Regions from separate parts of the Geobacillus sp. CX412 genome, predicted to be linked through region 2. Evidence: riboswitches for the same ligand, from Rfam matches in the RefSeq annotation. Region 2 holds a riboswitch; the other holds the start of a gene.
The links. A riboswitch is a leader RNA that binds a small molecule or an ion and turns the genes downstream of it on or off. The one in region 2 is predicted to bind lysine.
Positions count from the first base shown of each region.

Region 1: linked by a shared signal. The riboswitch ahead of NXM86_RS07335 (amino acid permease) and the one ahead of NXM86_RS03705 (aspartate kinase) in region 2 are both predicted to bind lysine.

Region 1 is NZ_CP103461.1:1,382,379-1,392,360, forward strand. It holds gene NXM86_RS07315 (acyltransferase family protein) at 1-945, opposite strand, end outside; gene NXM86_RS07320 (hypothetical protein) at 1,045-1,227, shown strand; gene NXM86_RS07325 (H-type small acid-soluble spore protein) at 1,227-1,406, shown strand; gene NXM86_RS07330 (sec-independent protein translocase protein TatAY) at 1,483-1,650, shown strand; gene NXM86_RS07335 (amino acid permease) at 1,676-3,148, opposite strand; lysine riboswitch at 3,306-3,495, opposite strand; gene NXM86_RS07340 (YitT family protein) at 3,691-4,275, shown strand; gene NXM86_RS07345 (S8 family peptidase) at 4,291-5,649, opposite strand; partial or broken gene NXM86_RS07350 (peptide MFS transporter) at 5,735-7,122, opposite strand; gene NXM86_RS07355 (hypothetical protein) at 7,536-7,841, shown strand; partial or broken gene NXM86_RS07360 (histidine kinase N-terminal domain-containing protein) at 7,801-8,680, opposite strand; gene NXM86_RS07365 (YncE family protein) at 8,772-9,779, shown strand; gene NXM86_RS07370 (response regulator transcription factor) at 9,748-9,982, shown strand, end outside.
Region 2 is NZ_CP103461.1:717,083-727,064, reverse strand. It holds gene NXM86_RS03745 (GerMN domain-containing protein) at 1-712, opposite strand, end outside; gene racE (glutamate racemase) at 815-1,609, opposite strand; partial or broken gene NXM86_RS03735 (MarR family winged helix-turn-helix transcriptional regulator) at 1,564-2,044, opposite strand; gene NXM86_RS03730 (helix-turn-helix domain-containing protein) at 2,267-2,491, opposite strand; gene sdhB (succinate dehydrogenase iron-sulfur subunit) at 2,807-3,568, opposite strand; gene sdhA (succinate dehydrogenase flavoprotein subunit) at 3,572-5,329, opposite strand; gene NXM86_RS03715 (succinate dehydrogenase cytochrome b558 subunit) at 5,365-5,973, opposite strand; gene NXM86_RS03710 (YslB family protein) at 6,248-6,703, shown strand; gene NXM86_RS03705 (aspartate kinase) at 6,733-7,956, opposite strand; lysine riboswitch at 8,070-8,250, opposite strand; gene uvrC (excinuclease ABC subunit UvrC) at 8,320-9,982, opposite strand, start outside.

The DNA of each region.
Region 1 (9,982 bases), 670 kb from region 2:
CATAATGCGTACAATCGGTTTGCTTCCAAGAACAAGCACAACGATGACGGACAATCCTAGTAATAGCGGGTAACCGTGAATGCTCATAATAAAATCTGGAAGTTTTGTTTCATGCAAGTATTTTAAAATAAACCCGTGCAAAATATAAATATAAAATGTTCTTGCGCCTAACACCGAGAAAGAAAAACGACGGTTTGGAATAAGCGAGAGAAAACTGACCATCATCAGAGTGCTTGCGCCATAAATAACCAGGCGCACGAAAACTCCTTTTTCCTCTGGTACGCCGAGCGTATCGTATGATTTGGAACCGTATAGCCATTCTTGCGGCAAATCAGGAAAACCGAAATGAATCATGATAAACATCCCGACTAGTGCAAATAGTGAAAATAAACGTACGCGCCATGTAAATAATCGTTCAATATTCTTTTTTTGAAGGAAAAATCCTAATAAAAAGAATGGGAAAAACGTAAACGTACGCGATATACTTAGCCATTTCTCTGCTTCGATCATGCCTGCTCCTACTCCCAAAAGAAGGGCAAGCAATAGTGAAACGTGTTTTGGGATTTTGGCAAAGATCCATAATAACAAATTCCAACTAAATAAGCTAATTAAAAACCATAGACTCCATTGGGGAGTGAGCAAATCGAATTCAATGGAATCTTTTTGATATAAAAAGTAATAGTAAACCGAATACAACAGTTGAAAAATAAGGTAGGGAAGCAATAATTTTTTTGTTATCTTTTTTAAATATCCTTGTTCATGAAATTTTTTAGCAAAATAACCTGAGATAAAGATAAACGCCGGCATGTGGAAAAAGAAAATCCAAATATATAAGCTATGCACCCAGAGCACATTATCGATATACGGGCGGAGAAAATGACCGAACACGACGAGAAGCATCAGTGCGCATTTTGCATTGTCAAAGTAATAATCGCGTTCGCTCATTGTATCTTCCTCCCTTCTTATCTATACCAATTCGAATAATACTTCTTCTCTTTTGAGGGGTCAATAGTATATCAATTTTTGGAAAGGTGTGATAATTTGATGGTAGAACGCGAAACGACCGATATGACCCAGTTATTAGAAATAATCAACGCGAAAGGGGACGAAGGAGAACTTGAACAAATTGTGCACCTTGTATGTAATGACGAATTGTTTTGGAAAAGTCTACATTCATTAGCGGAAGATAGCGCCAAAGCGGATGAAGAAGGGAAGGAAAATTGGTAATGGAAGTCATACGTGCAAAGCAAATCGCAAAATCGGGAAAAATCGTGCCAGTCACATACGAAGGGCAGCAGGTAATGATTCAACACGTGGATGAAGAACGGGAAATGGCGCGTATTTATAAAAAAAATCGCCCAGAGGAAGAAATGGAAGTACCCGTTCGTCTTCTGCAAGAACAATAATCGTATTCGAATGGCGCTTGCGGTTTAGGTATGGTATAATAATAAAAGAATTGAATAAGCATATGGAGTGAATCGTATGAACATCGGGTTTGGAGAAATTGCCCTTATCGTTTTTTTCGCGCTATTAATTTTTGGCCCAAAAAAATTGCCGGAATTAGGACAAGCGGCTGGAAAAACGTTGCGTGAATTTAAAAATGCGACAAAAGGAATTATCGATGATGAAGAGCAAAAAGTACAAAAATAAGGACTTGGTAATACATACCAAGTCCTTATTTTTGTTCCAAATCGCATTCATGCAACGGAACGATTTTTGTTTTTTTCACAAACTTATACCCGAGCCAGACGATAATAAAGAGCGGCAGGCCGATGTACGAAACAAGAACCCCATACCAGTCGATCGTTCCGCCAATAAAAGCCGGATAGTTTTGTCCTAAAATAACAATGGTGCAAACAATAAATGCAAAAATAGGACCGAACGGGAACCATTTCGCTTTATACGGTAAATCATCGAGGCTTTTCCCTTGAGCAATATACGCTTTACGGAATCGATAATGGCTGATCGCGATCCCGAGCCATGCAATAAACCCTGACATTCCGGAAGCGTTCAATAGCCATGTATAAACGACACCATCGCCAAAGAAAGAAGCTAAAAAAGCAAGCGTTCCTATTGATGAAGTGACAATAAGCGCATTGACTGGAACTCCGCGTTTATCCAGTTTCGCTAAAAATTTTGGCGCTTTCCCTTCACGGGCTAAATCCCAAAGCATGCGGGTAGACGCGTACATGCCGGAGTTGCCTGCCGATAATACAGCAGTTAAAATGACGGCGTTCATTACCGAAGCGGCAAAGGCAATTCCAGCTTTATCGAATACGAGTGTAAACGGGCTAACTGTAACATCGCCGTTGGCAAGTCTTTCGTCTGTATAAGGGATTAACAAGCCGATTGCCAAAATAGCTAATACATAGAATAACAAGATGCGCCAAAACACCCGGCGAATGGCGCGGGGAATGCTGTGTTCCGGATCTTCTGTTTCTCCAGCAGCGACCCCTAACAATTCCGTTCCCTGAAAGGAAAATCCCGCCGCCATAAAGATTCCTAACATGGCCATAAAGCCGCCGTGAAACGGGGCATCTCCAATGGTAAAGTTTTTAAAGCCAATCGCTTCACCGCCCATGATTCCGAAAATCATCAGGAAGCTGACAATTAAAAACACGATGACAGTTGCCACTTTAATGAGGGAAAACCAATATTCCGCTTCTCCGAATCCTTTTACCGATAAGTAATTTAAAAGAAACATAATGCTTAAGCAAAGCGCGCTCCATAAAAGCGATGGGCTATGTGGAAACCAAAATTTCATAATCATCGTGACCGCAGATAGTTCCGCGGCGATCGTAATCGCCCAGTTGTACCAATAATTCCATCCTAATGCAAACCCTAATGCAGGATCAACGAATTTCGTTGCATATGTGCTAAAAGATCCAGAAACAGGCATGTATGCCGCCATTTCCGCAAGGCTTGTCATTAAAAAGTACACCATAATGCCAATGGCTATATATGCCGCAAGTGCTCCACCGGGTCCTGCCGTATGCACTGCTCCGCCGCTTGCCAAAAATAAACCTGTACCGATTGTTCCTCCGAGGGAAATCATCGTTAAATGGCGTGTTTTTAGTTTTCGCCGCAATCCGCTCTCAGAAAGGGAAGCTGAAGAAGGAGCAACCATTGTTTTTGTTGCTGTTTTCATTAATGAACCACTCCCTTATTATTTACAAATATTATGCTAAAAATCTGAAAATTATTAATTTTTATTAATAGGATGTTCTGTGACATCCATATAATAAAAAAAGCCGTCGAAGGAGATTCGACGGCAGTGTTGAGATAACTGCATACATCAACTCTCCCATGAAGATAGCGCTCCATACCCGCAAATTCATGCGGGTATGACAGTGTTGCCCCTATTCGGTGACAACCCCAGCCTGAGCACCCAGAGAAATGCCCAGACTTCGGCAGCTTTTCCTTTCCGGTAAAGTCGTTGACGTGCTCTGCGTCTCGTTTACCGTACTCATAAAAGCTGCGACCTCTACTTCAATGGTTGAATGAGCGGCATATTCAATTATATTAATATACCTTTATTCTAATCTATTGTTGTAATTATAGCAATAGAAAATTAGAAATAAGAGACAAGTCTTTGAAATTGTTACCATATAATAACTATATCGATGTTTTTTCGATAGCGCACCAATTTTAATTGAAGTAAGCTGTAAAGAACAATGGGGTGGCGCTCTGATGTTAAAAAAAATGACTATTACTATTATTGGAAGTATGTTTCTTGCAATCGGGATTAATGTTTTTTTAGTTCCCCATCATTTGTTAGATGGGGGGATTATTGGAATTAGTTTAATCATCAAATATATTTGGCATGTAAAAGTAGGATTAACGATGGTTTTATTAAGTATTCCCCTTTATATTATGGCTTGGTTTTACTATCGCCCGTTTTTTTATAATAGCCTTCATGGTTTACTGTTTTCCTCATTGATGATTGATATATTTTCCGTGCTGCGCGGCATCATTATGCTTGATCCAATGATCAGTTCCATTATTGGCGGAGTTTTAGTCGGCATCGGAATCGGCATCATGTTGCGGGAGGAGACGAGCACGGGAGGGACGGATTTATTAGCACAATTTATTGCGAGAATGACGAATTGGAATGTCGGAATTATTATTTTTATGATGGATACGTTTATTATTACGATTGGGAGTTTCATCATTGATTCCACTTCGTTTCTTTATTCGCTTGTTGTAGTAACGATAGTAGGCATCGCGACAACTATGTTAACACAGACAGGCGGATGGAGACACTATGTTATGTAATCTCCACCCGTATCGTTAACGCCAACTGCTTGCCTGCTCTAGTGCGCGATATACATTGATTAAACCATATCCATAATACGGATCTTTTCCATTTTCCCCTAGGTCAGCAGCTGTCTTGATAATGATTTGTTTTACATCATCGTTCGTAAGATGTGGATTTAATGAACGAATGAGGCCAGCTAATGCAGTTACGTGCGGTGCAGCCATGGATGTCCCAGAAAGTGCTGCATATCGATGCTGCGAAAAAGTGCTGGCAATATTTGTTCCTGGTGCTACCACATCTAAATACGTTCCATAATTAGAATAATGTGCGAAAGAAAGATCGGGATTAACAGCACCAACGCTGATGACCTCAGGATATGCCGCCGGAAAGCTAGGCTGTGCGGTGTTATCGTTTCCGGAGGCGGCAACGAGTACGACATCGCGATCATATGCATAACGGATGGCCTCTTCTAATACAGTGGACGGCTGATAATTCCCAAGACTTAAGTTGATGACTTTTGCCCCATGATCTACCGCCCAGCGAATCCCTTTTGCCACGTCAAAGGCAGTTCCATATCCTTCTGAATTTAATGCTTTGATCGGCATAATTGCATTAAACCATGTCATTCCGGCAATACCTTCACCGTTGTTTGGCTGTGAGGCGATGATGCCGGCTACATGCGTACCGTGACCATTATCATCTTCCGGAACGTTATTATTCGCGAGAACGTTATATCCTTTTTGCAGGCGATGAACGAGATCAGGGTGATCTAAATCAACGCCGCTATCAATAATGGCAATGGTGACGCTTTTCTTTCCTCGAGACAACCGCCAGCCTGCTTCGGTGTCGATTGCTGGCAAATTCCATTGATAACGTGAATATAATAAATCATTCGGGATTTCGTTTTGCAAATAAATGTAATTTGGTTCACTGTAGGCAACCGTTGGAATTGATTGAAAGTAATAGCGTAATTCATGATATGTTTTGCTGTTAGAACGAAAGATAAAAAAATGATCAAACTGATTGATCAATTTTCCGGCGATTGCTCGTTCTATTCGTTGGAGCTCTTGTGCTGTAGGAAGCTTTCGAAACCGAACCGTAATTTCATGATTAAAATAATGGCTTTTGTCGCGGCCGTTATGATCGATTTTTATTATTTTCGGGTGGCTGTTTAACTTGTTTTTGATTTTTTTGCCCATTGCTAGACTATTCAATGTAACGACAGTCGGATGGGAACGGGGCGTCGTTGCCACATAAGGGGCTGGTTTCGGTCTTAACTGATTCGTTTCTTCATGGTGGACTGTCGGACGATATGTCGTCACAATTGCTGCAATCATAATAAAAAGAATAGCAATTCCAGCAGTGATAGCGAAAAGAGTTTGTTTATTCATCGATGTGTCACCTCACTAGTTATAGGGTGAGCCAACAGAAAAAAATTATGAAAAAAAGCTGGTCCCATAAAAGGGATCCAGCTTTTTAGTTCATCATTCGCACAAGTTTTTTCGTCAATAATAGCAAAATAAGCCCTAGTCCGATGGTTACACCGCTAATTAAGCTGAAAATTTCTAAATAGCCTAACGACTGCGTAAACGCAGCTAATTGGCCAGCCAACAATTGCGCGACACCAGTTCCCGCTAGCCATACACCCATGAGAAGCGATGCTAATCGAACAGGAGCAAGTTTACTTACCATGGACAATCCAACCGGTGATAAGCAAAGTTCACCGAGCGTGTGAAGGAAGTAAGTGAAAATAATGAATAACAAATTCGCTTTTTCAACAACATGATGTTCGTCGCTTCCTGTTTGTAATACAGCTGGAATTAGTACGGCAAATCCAAGACCAAGTAAAATCATGCCAAGACCCATTTTTGCTGGAATTGGCAAGTCACCACGTTTTGAATTCGAAAGCTTGATCCAGATTTGCGAAACAATTGGTGCCAACACGATAATAAAGAATGGGTTCAGTGATTGGAACCAAGAAGTAGGCATCGTCCAGCCGCCAATCGATTTATCGATGAATTTGTCTGTATACAATGTTAACGAACTTCCCGCTTGTTCAAATCCAGCCCAGAAGAAAATAACAAAGCATGTTAAAATAAAAATAACGGCAACGTTTTGTTTTTCTTGTTTTGTTAAAGGTGTTTTTGTTTTGTTTCCTTATTTGTTTTCACTGGTGCGCCGGTAGGTTTTTTACCGATATCTCCTAAATAACGATTTCCAAATATATTGAAAATTAATTGTCCAATAATCATACCGATCGCAGCAGCTAAAAATCCGTATTTAAATCCGTAATGGATGACGCCATTGATGTTCGTTGCGAAATATTTTTCCGCTAAATATCCGCATACAAGTGGCGCAAATAATGCTCCTAAGTTAATTCCCATATAGAAAATGGTGAATGCTGCGTCTTTCCGTTTATCGTTTGGAGCATAAAGTTCCCCGACAAGTGTTGAAATATTTGGTTTAAAGAAGCCATTACCGATAATCAATAAAATTAGGCCGATATATAGTCCTGTTTGGTTATTGATGGCAAACAGTACGATGTTACCGAGCGCCATCGTAATACCGCCAATCGTAATCGCCAATCTTCTGCCTAAAACTCGGTCAGACAAATAACCGCCAACGAGCGGGGTGAAATAAACAGCGCCAGTAAAGAATCCATAAATCGTCATTGCGACGCTTGGTTTTATTCCTAATCCGCCGCTGACAAGTTCTGTTGTTAAATAAAGAACAAGGATCGCTCTCATTCCATAATAGCTAAATCGTTCCCAAAGCTCTGTAAAGAATAATAAATAAAGCCCGGGAGGATGCTTCATTTTTGTGCGCTGACTTTGCAGCGTCTGTGTTTCCGGTAATGCACTCATTATATTTCCTCCTTGCTAATATAATGACTTTGTTAATACATTGTTAATTTTAATTTACAAAATATTTATATGTCAATAAAATTATATATAAATAGATAATTCCAAATTTTTAACAAGGTTTTCACCGTTATTTTATACAAAAGATCAAATAAAATTTTTTATTTTTCTTTTTTTTTAAAATTTAAAAATAATCAGATAGATGCAAAGGTTTACTCCTCTTTTTTACTGTAATAATATGGGTAATTTCCATTAAAGGGGGGCACACTATGCGTGTTACATATTCTTAATGGACGGTGAGAAGGAATGCGCAAAACATCTATCATCGTTATCATTTTCCTTATATTGTTAATCGGTGGAGGATTTTTTTCAACACCAATGTCGAATATGTGTTCTTTCCTGAGGTAGACGATGTAGTGAAATATGAAGCGAATAATCAAACGGGCATGGATATTTGGGGAAAATGGATTAGCGCGGAAACCGGAAAGGAAGAAAAATTATCTGCAGATGGTAAAGAAACGCCTGTTTCTGCTAAACACGGTGCCATTGTTGTTGATAAACAGCTGCTTCAATTAGGACGAGAGGTATTTTATAAAGAAACATTTGGCAATGAGGTGTTTTTGACCGATATTATGGGGATTGTGAACGGACCGTTAACCATGACGAATATCGCCAAGGCGATTATTGCTTTAAAAGGATTTGCCCGCCGTGATCTTCAATGATTTTTTTTGCAAATGTAAAGGCCAATTCCTGTTCCTAATTTTTTGGTTGTAAAAAACGGTTCGAAAATCGTTTGGACCAATTCTTCCGGAATTGCCGGACCATTGTTAGTGATTTTAATATAAACGGACTCGTTCTGACGGAAAGCGTCGATATAAATGCAGCGGGGCTTGTCTTTTTCTTTCACCGCTTCAATGGAATTTAACAAAATGTTGATGAATACTTGGCGAAGCTGATCTTTATAGGCGAAGATATGTATCGATTTGTCGATGTCCATGGATACTTCTACGTCTCCATCGACAATACTTGCATATAAAAATTCAATAATTTCCTCGAATAGACGCAAAAGCGAAAAGGTTTCTTTTTCGCTTTCTATGATTTCTTTTCTTGATGCATGAAGAAATTGCGAAATGCGGAATTTTAATTGCTGAAGTTCATGATCAATAATACCGAGATATGGTAAATCTGGATGTTCGAATTTTAATAATTGGATAAACCCCATAATGGCAGTAAGTGGATTACGAAATTCGTGTACGAAGCTCGATGACATTTGTCCAAGCAGTGTTAAGCGGTCTTTATGGGATTGGGTGATAAATAAATTTTTCTCCCGCAATTCTGCTTCTTTCAACTCAGCATATTTTGTAACGGCATAAAACAAAAATTGATCAAACAAAAGATTGATTTCGTCGATGAGAGGGCGCAATTCTTCCATTGACAATGTTGACTGAAGTGCATACTTCACGACTAATCTTCGTCCAAGATTTGTATTGTAAACAAACTCACCGATATTCATGTTTGTTTCTGCACGTTCTTTTGCAATTTTGTAAGCAAGATGCTTTATTTGATGAATAAATGTGGACAATTTTTCACAAATTTTTCAACATATTTGTTTATAATCAACTTATCAACAAAAGGACAAATGGAGGGCAGCAATGAGAGCGATATGTGTATTGCTAGCAGTGTTAGGAATATTATTCATTCATGGATGTGAACAAGAAACGTTACCTGCCGTTCCAAAGCAGATGGAAGTGTTAATAAGCGTAAATGTGAATGATGAAAGTGTGACATTTTTTGATATTCAAACAGGAAGGAAAGTCGCGGAATGGAAATTGCGGAAACGGATAAAAGGCGCTGTATTGCTTCCAGACGACAGAACGATGTTATTATATGGTAATGAGATGGATCGTGTTTATTTATACGATATGAGGACAGGGGAGGAAAAAAGCGAATGGAAAACAGGAAAAGGAATTGTTGGCGCGCTTGTGTCTAATAAAGGAAATACAGTCTTTTTGGCAGACGAACGGCAAAAAGCACTTCGGATATTTGATCTAAAAGGAAAAGAAAAAGCAAAAATCGAAGTAGGGAATAAGCCGCTAACTTTATTACAAAATAAAGCAGGCACAACTATATACGTGATTGATTTCCATAATACAAAAGCGTATGCCGTTGATGTCGACAAACGGCGTGTTATCCGTACGTTTTCTGTTCCAAAGTTTGCGTTTGGCGGCTTGCTTCGTGATGGTCGGCAGGAATTATGGATCGGGGGACACGGAAGCGGTAGTACAGTGGAAACAAACATCCGTATTTATTCTATAAAAACGGGGGCGTTAATAAAACTGATGAAAGCGCCATCGATGCCAGTGAGTTTTGTTGAAACAAACGAAGGAATATTTGCATTAAGTCATGGTTCTAACATATTACGGAAATGGGATGATTCCGGAAATTTGAAGGCATCTGTAACGATAGGAGCGAATCCTTTTATCATGATTGGAGCAAATGAACGGCTATATATCGCTAGCTATGATAGCAATGAAATCTATGTCGTTGACCAGCGTACGATGAAGATAATCGCTCGATGGAAAACAGGGAAAGGTCCATTTCAATTACTCATTCGAAAGGGGAATGACGGTGGAAAAGAAAACGGTCTTAATCGTGGATGATGAAGAAGATATGCGATTTTTAGTCGGGATGTATTTGGAAAATGCTAACTTTTCTTATTTAGAGGCGGAGAATGGAGAAGAGGCGTTACAAATTCTTAAAAACAATAAGGTGGATGTAATTTTAATTGATGTAATGATGCCAAAAATGGATGGATTTACGTTATGCGCCCGCATTCGCGAACAATCCGATGTTCCTATTTTAT
Region 2 (9,982 bases):
TTACTGGAACGTAGTACGTATCGTTTCCTTGTTGCGCGACAAAATAAACGGTAACTGGGTGAGTATTTGTAATATCCGCAACACCTTTGGCATCAATATTAATTCCATCAGCGCGGCTGACACCGTCTTGAATAGGTGTTTTATTGACTGGCATGACATCTTGATCATAACCGTTAATGCGAATTTTTACTCTTTTCACATTATCAAACTGTGTCAGCGTCCATGTAATGGCTTGCAAAATTCTCTTTTCATCTTCTGGTTTATAATTTGCAAATTCTGGTGAGAAATCAGCAATAATGGTGCCATCTTTCTCCAGCTTCACTCCTAATACCCTTGTATCTGCTGGCAATACAGCGCGAAACCCGTTTGGCAACAATTCCGAAACAGGGCCATCTTCCACCAAATATTCGAGCACTTGCTTTGCCACAGCATCTGTCTTCGGCAGTTCTACGGTCTGCGGCACGACAAATCCATTTTTATCAATTAAGTAAAGCTCGCGTTTTACTGTTTCGGTTGCTTTTTTCTCGTCTTTTTCTCCCCCTTGTTTTCCAGTTGTTTCTTGTAATGATTGCCCATCTTTTAAATAGCTCACATCCTGTGGCGGGTCAATTTCTTTAACAGCTTCATCCTTTCCAAATAACCCACAACCACTAAGTAATAACAGCGATGTAACAACGGATGCAGCTAGTTTCCACGTTCCTCGATGAAACATGAATTTTCCCTCCTACTCATAGTTTGTACTACTATCTATGTATACGAGCCTTTTTTGAAAATAGAATAAAAAATCCTTTAGCTTTTACGCTAAAGGATTTTTTTATAATTCAATCGTTTGAACATTTTCAATTGGCTTTCCAAACCATTTGGAAGCAATTTTTTGGAATAGCTCCTTTGATCCTGTCGTAAAGAATAAATGTTCAGCCTCTCGTTGCCCTGTATAAAGAAGATGGCTATGATGCAAAATCGCACTAACTTCACGTGCGGTTTCATCACCGGAACAAATTAGTTTTACGCGTTTTCCCATATATTCTTTAATAAGAGGACTTAACAAAGGATAGTGAGTGCATCCTAAAATAAGGACATCCATATTGCTCGATTTAAACGGTTCAAGCGATTCAGCGACTATCTTTCTCGCTTCCTCTCCTTCGAAGTTTCCGCTCTCTACAAGCGGGACAAACTTTGGACATGCTAAACTTTCTACACGAACTCGATGGTTAATGGATTTTAGCGCCTTTTCATACGCACCGCTTTTTACTGTACCAATTGTACCAATCACACCGATATGCCCGTTTTTCGTCGCTTTTAACGCCGCGCGAGCTCCAGGATGTATCACTCCTAATACCGGAATATCGAGCTGTTCCCGAATTTCGTCTAATACGACAGCTGTTGCCGTATTACAAGCAATAACAAGCATTTTAATATTATACCGCAATAAATAATTCGTCATTTCCCATGTAAATTGACGAATTTCCTCTTTAGGGCGTGGCCCATATGGGCAACGAGCTGTATCCCCAAGATAAACAATCCGTTCTTTTGGTAACTGTCGCATAATTTCTTTTGCAACAGTTAATCCACCAACTCCTGAGTCAATAACACCAATTGCTCTTTCCAATTGATCCGCCTCATTCTTTTTTTCATTTCTTGATGTAGTTTTCGTAAGTATTTTCTAAAAAGACAATTTCTTGATTAGAAAAATTTTGCAACACTTGTACCAAATCATGTTGACGCTTTTTATCACTTCTTCGACCATTCGTTTCCCTTTTTCGAGAAGACGAATGCGTACAACTCGTCAGTCGTGCCGATCTTTTACTCTAGCAACGAGCCCGTATTTTTCCATTCTGTCTACTAAATATGTTGTGCTACATGCCAGATACATTTTGTTCAATAATTCGCCGATCGTCAAGTCCTCTTCTTCCAATAGCTATTTTAGTGTGGCGAATTGCGGCGGTGTGATTGGATACTACGCTAAAATTTCACGGTCTCGTTGTTTTAAATTTGCGGCAATATATCGATCTAGCTCTGCAACAGTCTTTTCATCAAAAGACATACAATCTCCTCTACAACGGTGCATTTATTATTTTTAATGTTTTTCTACAAAAATGCAACAAAAAAATACAACTTTTTATTTTATTCGACAATGTTTGATATATTCCATTTTACTCCACTTTGCCACATAATCAATGAGTAAATCGTTTTTATTTTTAAAACTAAATTTCATCTTTAAAATATAACAAACCGGCTACCTTAAAATAAGGTGAGCCGGCATTTCTTATAGTTCAAGTTCTCCCATTCGAAGCAATTCAATAACTGCTTGGGATCGCCCCTTTACCCCAAGTTTTTGCATTGCGTTCGAAATGTGGTTGCGAACCGTTTTTTCACTAATAAACAGTTCTCTGGCAATTTCTTTCGTCGTCTTATCTTGAACTAATAATTCAAATACCTCTCTCTCTCTTTTCGTTAGCAACGGCTTTGGTTGAAATGATTTATCCTTCAAGTATTGTAACCCTCCTTGCTTTCACTAGACCTGAACTACCGGATGGGTATTATTCACCATATAGTATGTGAAAGAAGGGTTACGGTGACGGAATTTCGCTTATCTAATAGAAAAATAGGTATTTTTTCTAAACAATTGCCGTTGCTTGGGACTGTTGGAGCATTTGTCTCATCTCATCGCTCCAAGGAACGCTTTTTGAAAGAAGGTAAACGACTTTTCCCATTGTTCCCATTGATCAATGTAATCAATCTGCTTCATTACATATCCCCCTAATAAAAATCCTCTTCATGAAAGCCATGAAGAGGATTTTCATCATTATACTTCGTCACTTCCGAAGAAGTTGCGGAACATTTGAATCGTCGCTTCACGGTTTAGCGCAGCGATCGAAGTGGTTAACGGAATTCCTTTTGGACAAGATTGCACACAGTTTTGCGAGTTACCACAGTTCGCTAAACCGCCATCACCCATAATCGCTTTCATCCGCTCCGCTTTATGCATCGCGCCTGTTGGATGGGCATTAAATAGACGTACTTGGGAAAGCGGTGCTGGACCGATGAAATTCGATTTGCTGTTGACGTTTGGACATGCTTCTAAACATACACCGCATGTCATACATTTTGAAAGCTCGTATGCCCATTGGCGTTTTCGTTCTGGCATACGCGGACCAGGACCTAAGTCATACGTTCCGTCGATTGGGATCCATGCTTTTACTTTTTTCAACGAGTCAAACATACGGCTGCGGTCTACTTGCAAGTCGCGAACTACCGGGAACGTACGCATTGGTTCCAAACGAATTGGCTGTTCTAATTTATCAATTAATGCTGTGCATGCTTGACGCGGTTTGCCGTTAATAACCATCGAGCAAGCGCCGCATACTTCTTCCAAACAGTTCATTTCCCATACAACTGGGGTTGTTTTTTGCCCTTTCGCGTTAACCGGATTACGGCGAATTTCCATCAGCGCAGAAATGACGTTCATATTCGGACGATATGGAATTTCAAATTCTTCTTCGTATGGCGCAGAATCAGGACGATCTTGACGTGTTATAATGAATCGAACCGTTTTTTTCTCGCTCATCGTTTATTTCACTTCCTCTTTCTTTTTCGTGTAGTCGCGTTTGCGTGGCTTAATCAACGATACATCGACATCTTCGTAGTGGAATGCCGGTCCATCTGGGGTATAGCGTGCCATCGTTGTTTTGAGCCACTCTTCGTCATTGCGCTCTGGAAACTCCGGTTTATAGTGTGCACCACGGCTTTCGTTGCGGTTGTAAGCGCCTAGCGTAATTACCCGCGCTAGTTGAAGCATATTATATAACTGACGAATAAATGTTGCGCCTTGGTTGCTCCATTTCGACGTGTCTGTAACACTGATGTTTTTATAGCGTTCCAACAATTCCTGGATTTTCTCGTCTGTTTTCAACAACTTATCGTTGTAACGAACGATTGTAACGTTCGCTGTCATCCATTCGCCCAACTCTTTATGAAGCACATACGCGTTTTCTGTTCCATCCATGGACAAGATGTTGTTCCAACGCTCTTCTTCTTGTTTCACATAGCGGTCGTACAACGATGATGGCATTGCGTCTGCCGATTTTTCCAAACCGCGAATGTATCTAACCGCATTTGGTCCAGCAACCATGCCGCCGTAAATCGCTGATAATAAGGAGTTAGCTCCTAGACGGTTTGCGCCATGGATCGAGTAATCACATTCGCCAGCGGCAAACAATCCTTTAATGTTTGTCATTTGATCATAATCAACCCATAAGCCGCCCATCGAATAGTGAACAGCTGGGAATACTTTCATCGGCACTTTGCGAGGGTCTTCACCCATAAATTTCTCGTAAATTTCAATAATACCGCCAAGTTTGATATCTAGTTCTTTCGGATCTTTATGAGAAAGATCAAGGTATACCATGTTTTCGCCGTTGATGCCGAGCTTCAAATCAACGCAAACGTGGAAAATTTCACGAGCCGCGATATCACGAGGAACAAGGTTTCCGTAAGCCGGATATTTTTCTTCAAGGAAATACCAAGGTTTTCCGTCTTTATATGTCCAGACTCTTCCGCCTTCCCCGCGGGCTGACTCACTCATGAGACGCAGTTTATCGTCTCCCGGAATCGCCGTCGGGTGAATTTGGATAAATTCCCCGTTTGCATAGTACGCGCCTTGTTGATAGACGATAGACGCTGCTGAACCTGTGTTGATGATCGAGTTCGTCGATTTTCCAAAAATGACTCCTGGTCCGCCTGTCGCCATAATGACCGCGTCCGCAGGAAACGCTTTAATTTCCATTGTTTTTAAATCTTGCGCAACGATTCCTCGGCAAATTTGTTCATCATCTAAAACAACGCCTAAAAACTCCCATCCTTCATATTTTGTGACAAGTCCAGCCACTTCATGGCGGCGCACTTGTTCATCAAGCGCATATAATATCTGCTGGCCTGTCGTTGCCCCTGCGTATGCAGTACGGTGATGCTGCGTTCCACCGAAGCGGCGGAAATCAAGCAACCCTTCAGGAGTACGGTTGAACATGACTCCCATGCGGTCAAGCATATAAATGATGCTTGGCGCTGCCTCACACATCGCTTTTACCGGAGGCTGGTTCGCTAAAAAGTCACCGCCATATACGGTATCGTCGAAATGTTCCCAAGGAGAATCGCCTTCCCCTTTCGTATTTACCGCACCGTTAATCCCACCTTGTGCACAGACAGAGTGAGACCGCTTAACAGGTACGAGCGAGAACAATTCTACAGGTACGCCTGCTTCCGCGATTTTAATCGTTGCCATTAGACCAGCTAGACCGCCACCAACTACTATGATTTTTCCTTTTTTCATTGCTACTCACTCCCTAAAAGATTGCTAGTTGTAGATTAAGCGAATGCCAAAATGGCACGAATGCCGACGATGGAAAGCGCGACAAAAATAAGCATTGTCACATAGGTGAAAACTTGTTGTGAACGAGGAGATACCGTTATACCCCAACTTACACAGAATGACCATAAACCATTCGCAAAATGGAATACTGTTGATAAAATTCCGACAATATAAAATGCAAGCATAGCCGGATTATCGACGATATTCGCCATCATTTCATAGTTTACTTCCGCACCAAGAGCGGCTTGAACACGTGTTTCCCACACATGCCATGTCACAAAAATTAACGTAAAAATTCCCGTTAATCGCTGCAGCATAAACATCCAATTGCGGAAATATCCGTAACGGACGACATTATTTTTCGCCGTAAAAGCAATATAAAGTCCATAAATGGCATGGAACAACAGTGGAAGGAAAATGACGAATATTTCTAAAAAATAACGAAATGGTAAATTCTCCATAAAGGAAGCAGCACGGTTAAACGCTTCCGGTCCTTTTGTCGCAAAATGGTTTACGACTAAATGTTGTACTAAAAAGATCCCTACTGGAATGACTCCTAACAGCGAATGGAGCCGACGGTAATAAAATTCGCGATTTCCTGCCATATGTAAACCCCCTTTGAATAATAACGATGAAAAATTAATGCGCTCCCCATCCACAAAAATGAAAAGGTAATGATTCATAGAATGTAATTGCTTCCATTACCATAATCATTTTGTCACATTCATTGTACTCTCACATTGTACAAGCGTCAAGAAAACAAAGTCATAAAATGTTCAAACATTTGAATATTTAAACAACATCCAATCATAAGAAAGATAATGCATGCTCCCCTCCATTTCGCTATAATGTTAGAGTAGATAGAAAGAGGGGAAGCATGTGAAACTACCATCGCTAGAAGAACAATATAAAGCATTAGAAGACATTCATATTTCCGCATTTGGCTCTGAACTGATTCGGCAAATTCTTCTTCCTGAATTGCTCGGAAAAGAAACAGCAAGCATTTTATACTGGGCTGGTAAAAGCTTGGCGCGCCATTATCCGCTAGAAACGATATCCGATATCATCACGTTTTTTGAAAAAGCTGGATGGGGAATCCTTTCCGTTTTGGAAGAAGGAAAGGACGAGCTTCACGTTGAGTTGACAGGTCCGATCATCGCCGCGCGATTTGCTCTTCACGAAAATTGTACATTTCAGTTGGAAGCAGGATTTCTAGCCCAACAAATTGAGCATCAAAAACGCCGCGTTGCCGAAGCGTTCGAACAACAAAAGAAACGTGCTAATAAAGTGTTAATCACCATTAAATGGGATCGCAAAGATGAAATAAATAGCTAAGAGCCTGCGAATGCAGGCTTTTGCCATTTTTATGAGCGCAGCGCTACGGTTTCTTCGGCAAGCCCGAATGCTTCGTGAAGCGCCTCGACGGCCGAAACCATATATTTTTCGTCAATGACCGTGGAAATTTTAATTTCTGACGTGCTGACCATTTTTATTTCAATGCCTTGATTCGCTAGCGCTTCAAACATTTGCGCAGCTACTCCCGGATTAGAAATCATACCGGAGCCGACAATCGATACTTTTGCTAAACCAGTTTCATATTGCACATTTGCTCCTTTTAACGATTGTAATACTTGGAGCGTTTCTTGCAGATCTTCCGTGCGAATCGAAAAAGAAACAGACGTTGTTTCGGAATTTGCCGCGCTTTGAATAATAATATCTACATTGATGCCACGGTTCGCAAGAGCCGTAAAAATGGTCGGCAATGTATATAAACTATTTTCGATTCCATCCACCGTTACTCTCGTTACTTGATCTTCAAACGCGATTCCTCGTACGATTAAATGCTGCTCCATCGAAACTTCCTCCTTTACCATCGTTCCTCTTTCGTTTTCCATGCTCGAACGCACTTCCAGCGGCACTTCGTAGTTTTTCGCAAATTCCACGGCACGCGGATGCAATACCCCTGCCCCTAAATTGGCCAACTCAAGCATTTCATCATAGGAGATCTCTTTTATTTTTCTTGCTGTTTTCACATAACGCGGGTCTGTTGTAAACACGCCGGTTACGTCTGTATAAATATCGCATTTATCCGCTTTTAATGCTGCCGCTAGCGCCACCGCTGTTGTATCGGAACCTCCGCGGCCGAGCGTGGTGATTTCCCCTGTTTCCGTTACTCCTTGAAACCCCGCAACGATCACAATTGCCCCTTCATCAAGGTGGCGGTGGATTCTCGTCGTATCCATGTTCATAATTCGGGCATTGCCGTGCATTTCTTCCGTCATAATTCCCGCTTGCCATCCTGTCAATGAAACAGCTTTATATCCTTTTTCGTGAAGCGCCATTGCCAAAAGCGCAATGCTCACTTGTTCCCCTGTCGAAAGAAGCATATCCATTTCCCGTTTGCTAGGATGATTGGAAATTTGATTTGCTAAGTTGACAAGCTCATCAGTCGTTTTTCCCATTGCCGAAACAACAACGACAACTTCATTTCCTTTTTGGGCTTCCTCAATGACCCGATTCGCCACATGTTGAATTCTTTCGATGGAACCAACAGACGTTCCGCCAAACTTTTGTACAATGATTCCCAATTCGTCTCACCCTTTACCATGAATATCGTTTATTTGTTTGCAAATAAAAACAGCAATGAGAGAAATCTCATTGCTGTGCATCACGAAAGCGAAAAAAGCGAATTCGCCCCGCACAGTGAGATAGCTCTCCAAGATGAATCACATCTTGACAGTCCTACATTTCTTAAACGCAGGACCAGCGGAAAAAGCAATGAGACTTTTTCCACTTCGGCGACGCTCCCCTTTCCACACTCATCATCGGAACTCATTTTCCTCCGAATGTGTACTCTTGAAGTTCGCACCTCTATCTTCACTTCGGCGTTTGGAAGTGTATAAATATGAAATTTATTGCAATCATATCAAACTTTCGTATTGTTGACAATATTATTCTCGCAATTTCTTATAAATTTTTTCAGCAACAGAGCGCGGAATGTTTGCTTTTTGCAATTCTTCTACCGTTGCTTCTTTCATGTTTTTAATGGATCCGAAATGCTTTAATAACGCTTTTTTTCGCTTTTCCCCAACGCCGGGGATGTCATCTAACACAGAATGAAACATCGTTTTTCCACGCGTTTGCCGGTGAAAGGCAACCGCAAACCGATGCACTTCGTCTTGGATGCGCTGCAATAAATAAAACTCTTGGCTGTTTCTTTCTAATGGAACAACTTGCGGCGGATCCCCCATGATTAACTCGGATGTGCGATGCTTGTCGTCTTTGGCAAGCCCAGCGAGCGGAATATCAAGTCCTAATTCGTTTTCAAGCACATCCCTTACCGCAGCTAAATGCCCTTTTCCTCCGTCAATAATAATCAAATCGGGAAGTGGGAGGCCTTCTTTGAGCACGCGAGTATAACGTCTTCTTACCACCTCGCGCATCGATTCATAGTCATCCGGTCCCTCTACGGTTTTGACTTTATATTTGCGGTACTCTTTTTTCTCCGGTTTTCCATCGATAAAAACTACCATGGCTGAAACAGGATCCGCGCCATGAATATTGGAATTGTCAAACGCCTCAATGCGATGCGGGGTCGGAATTCCTAATATTTTTCCTAAGTTTTCCACAGCTTTGATCGTTCGTTCTTCATCCCGCTCAATTAAGTAAAATTTTTCTTTCAAAGCAATTGCCGCATTTTTGCTTGCTAAATCAACCAGTTCTTTTTTCTTTCCTTTTTTCGGCTGAACAATCTTTACTTCCAGCAGCTGCTCGGCAAGTTCGCCGTCAATGTCAGCAGGCAAAATGACCTCTTTCGGCTTAAAGTGGTTCGCTTTGGTATAAAACTGTCCTAAAAACGTCAGCAATTCCTCATCTGGGTCTTGATACATCGGAAACATCGATACATCGCGCTCGATCAACTTCCCTTGACGAATGAAAAATACTTGTACGCACATCCATCCTTTGTCATAGGCATAACCGAACACATCGCGATCAACGAAATCGTTCATGGTCATCTTCTGCTTTTCCATCGTTGCTTCAATATGGGCAATTTGATCACGGTATTCTTTTGCCCGTTCGAATTCGAGCGCTTCGGCTGCTTTCATCATCTTTTCTGCAAGCTCTTCTTTTACTTCTTTATACCCGCCGTTTAAAAAGCGGACGATTTGTTCAACGATTTCTTTATTTTGTTGTTCGGACACCGGATGCACGCACGGTGCAAGACATTGTCCCATATGATAATATAAACAAACACGGTTCGGCATGGTCGAGCATTTGCGCAACGGATAAATGCGGTCTAACAGTTTCTTCGTTTCGTTTGCCGCCTGTACATGCGGATACGGCCCGAAATATTTTCCACCGTCTTTTTTCACTTTTCGCGTAATGATTAGGCGAGGATGCTTCTCCGCGGTAATTTTTATAAACGGATAGCTTTTGTCATCCTTAAGCATCACGTTATATTTTGGATCGTACTTTTTAATTAAGTTCATTTCCAAAATGAGCGCTTCGATGTTCGAAGAAGTGACAATATATTCGAAATCGGCAATTTCGTTGACAAGCCGCAGCGTTTTTCCGTCATGCGTGCCGGTGAAATACGAACGCACGCGGTTTTTC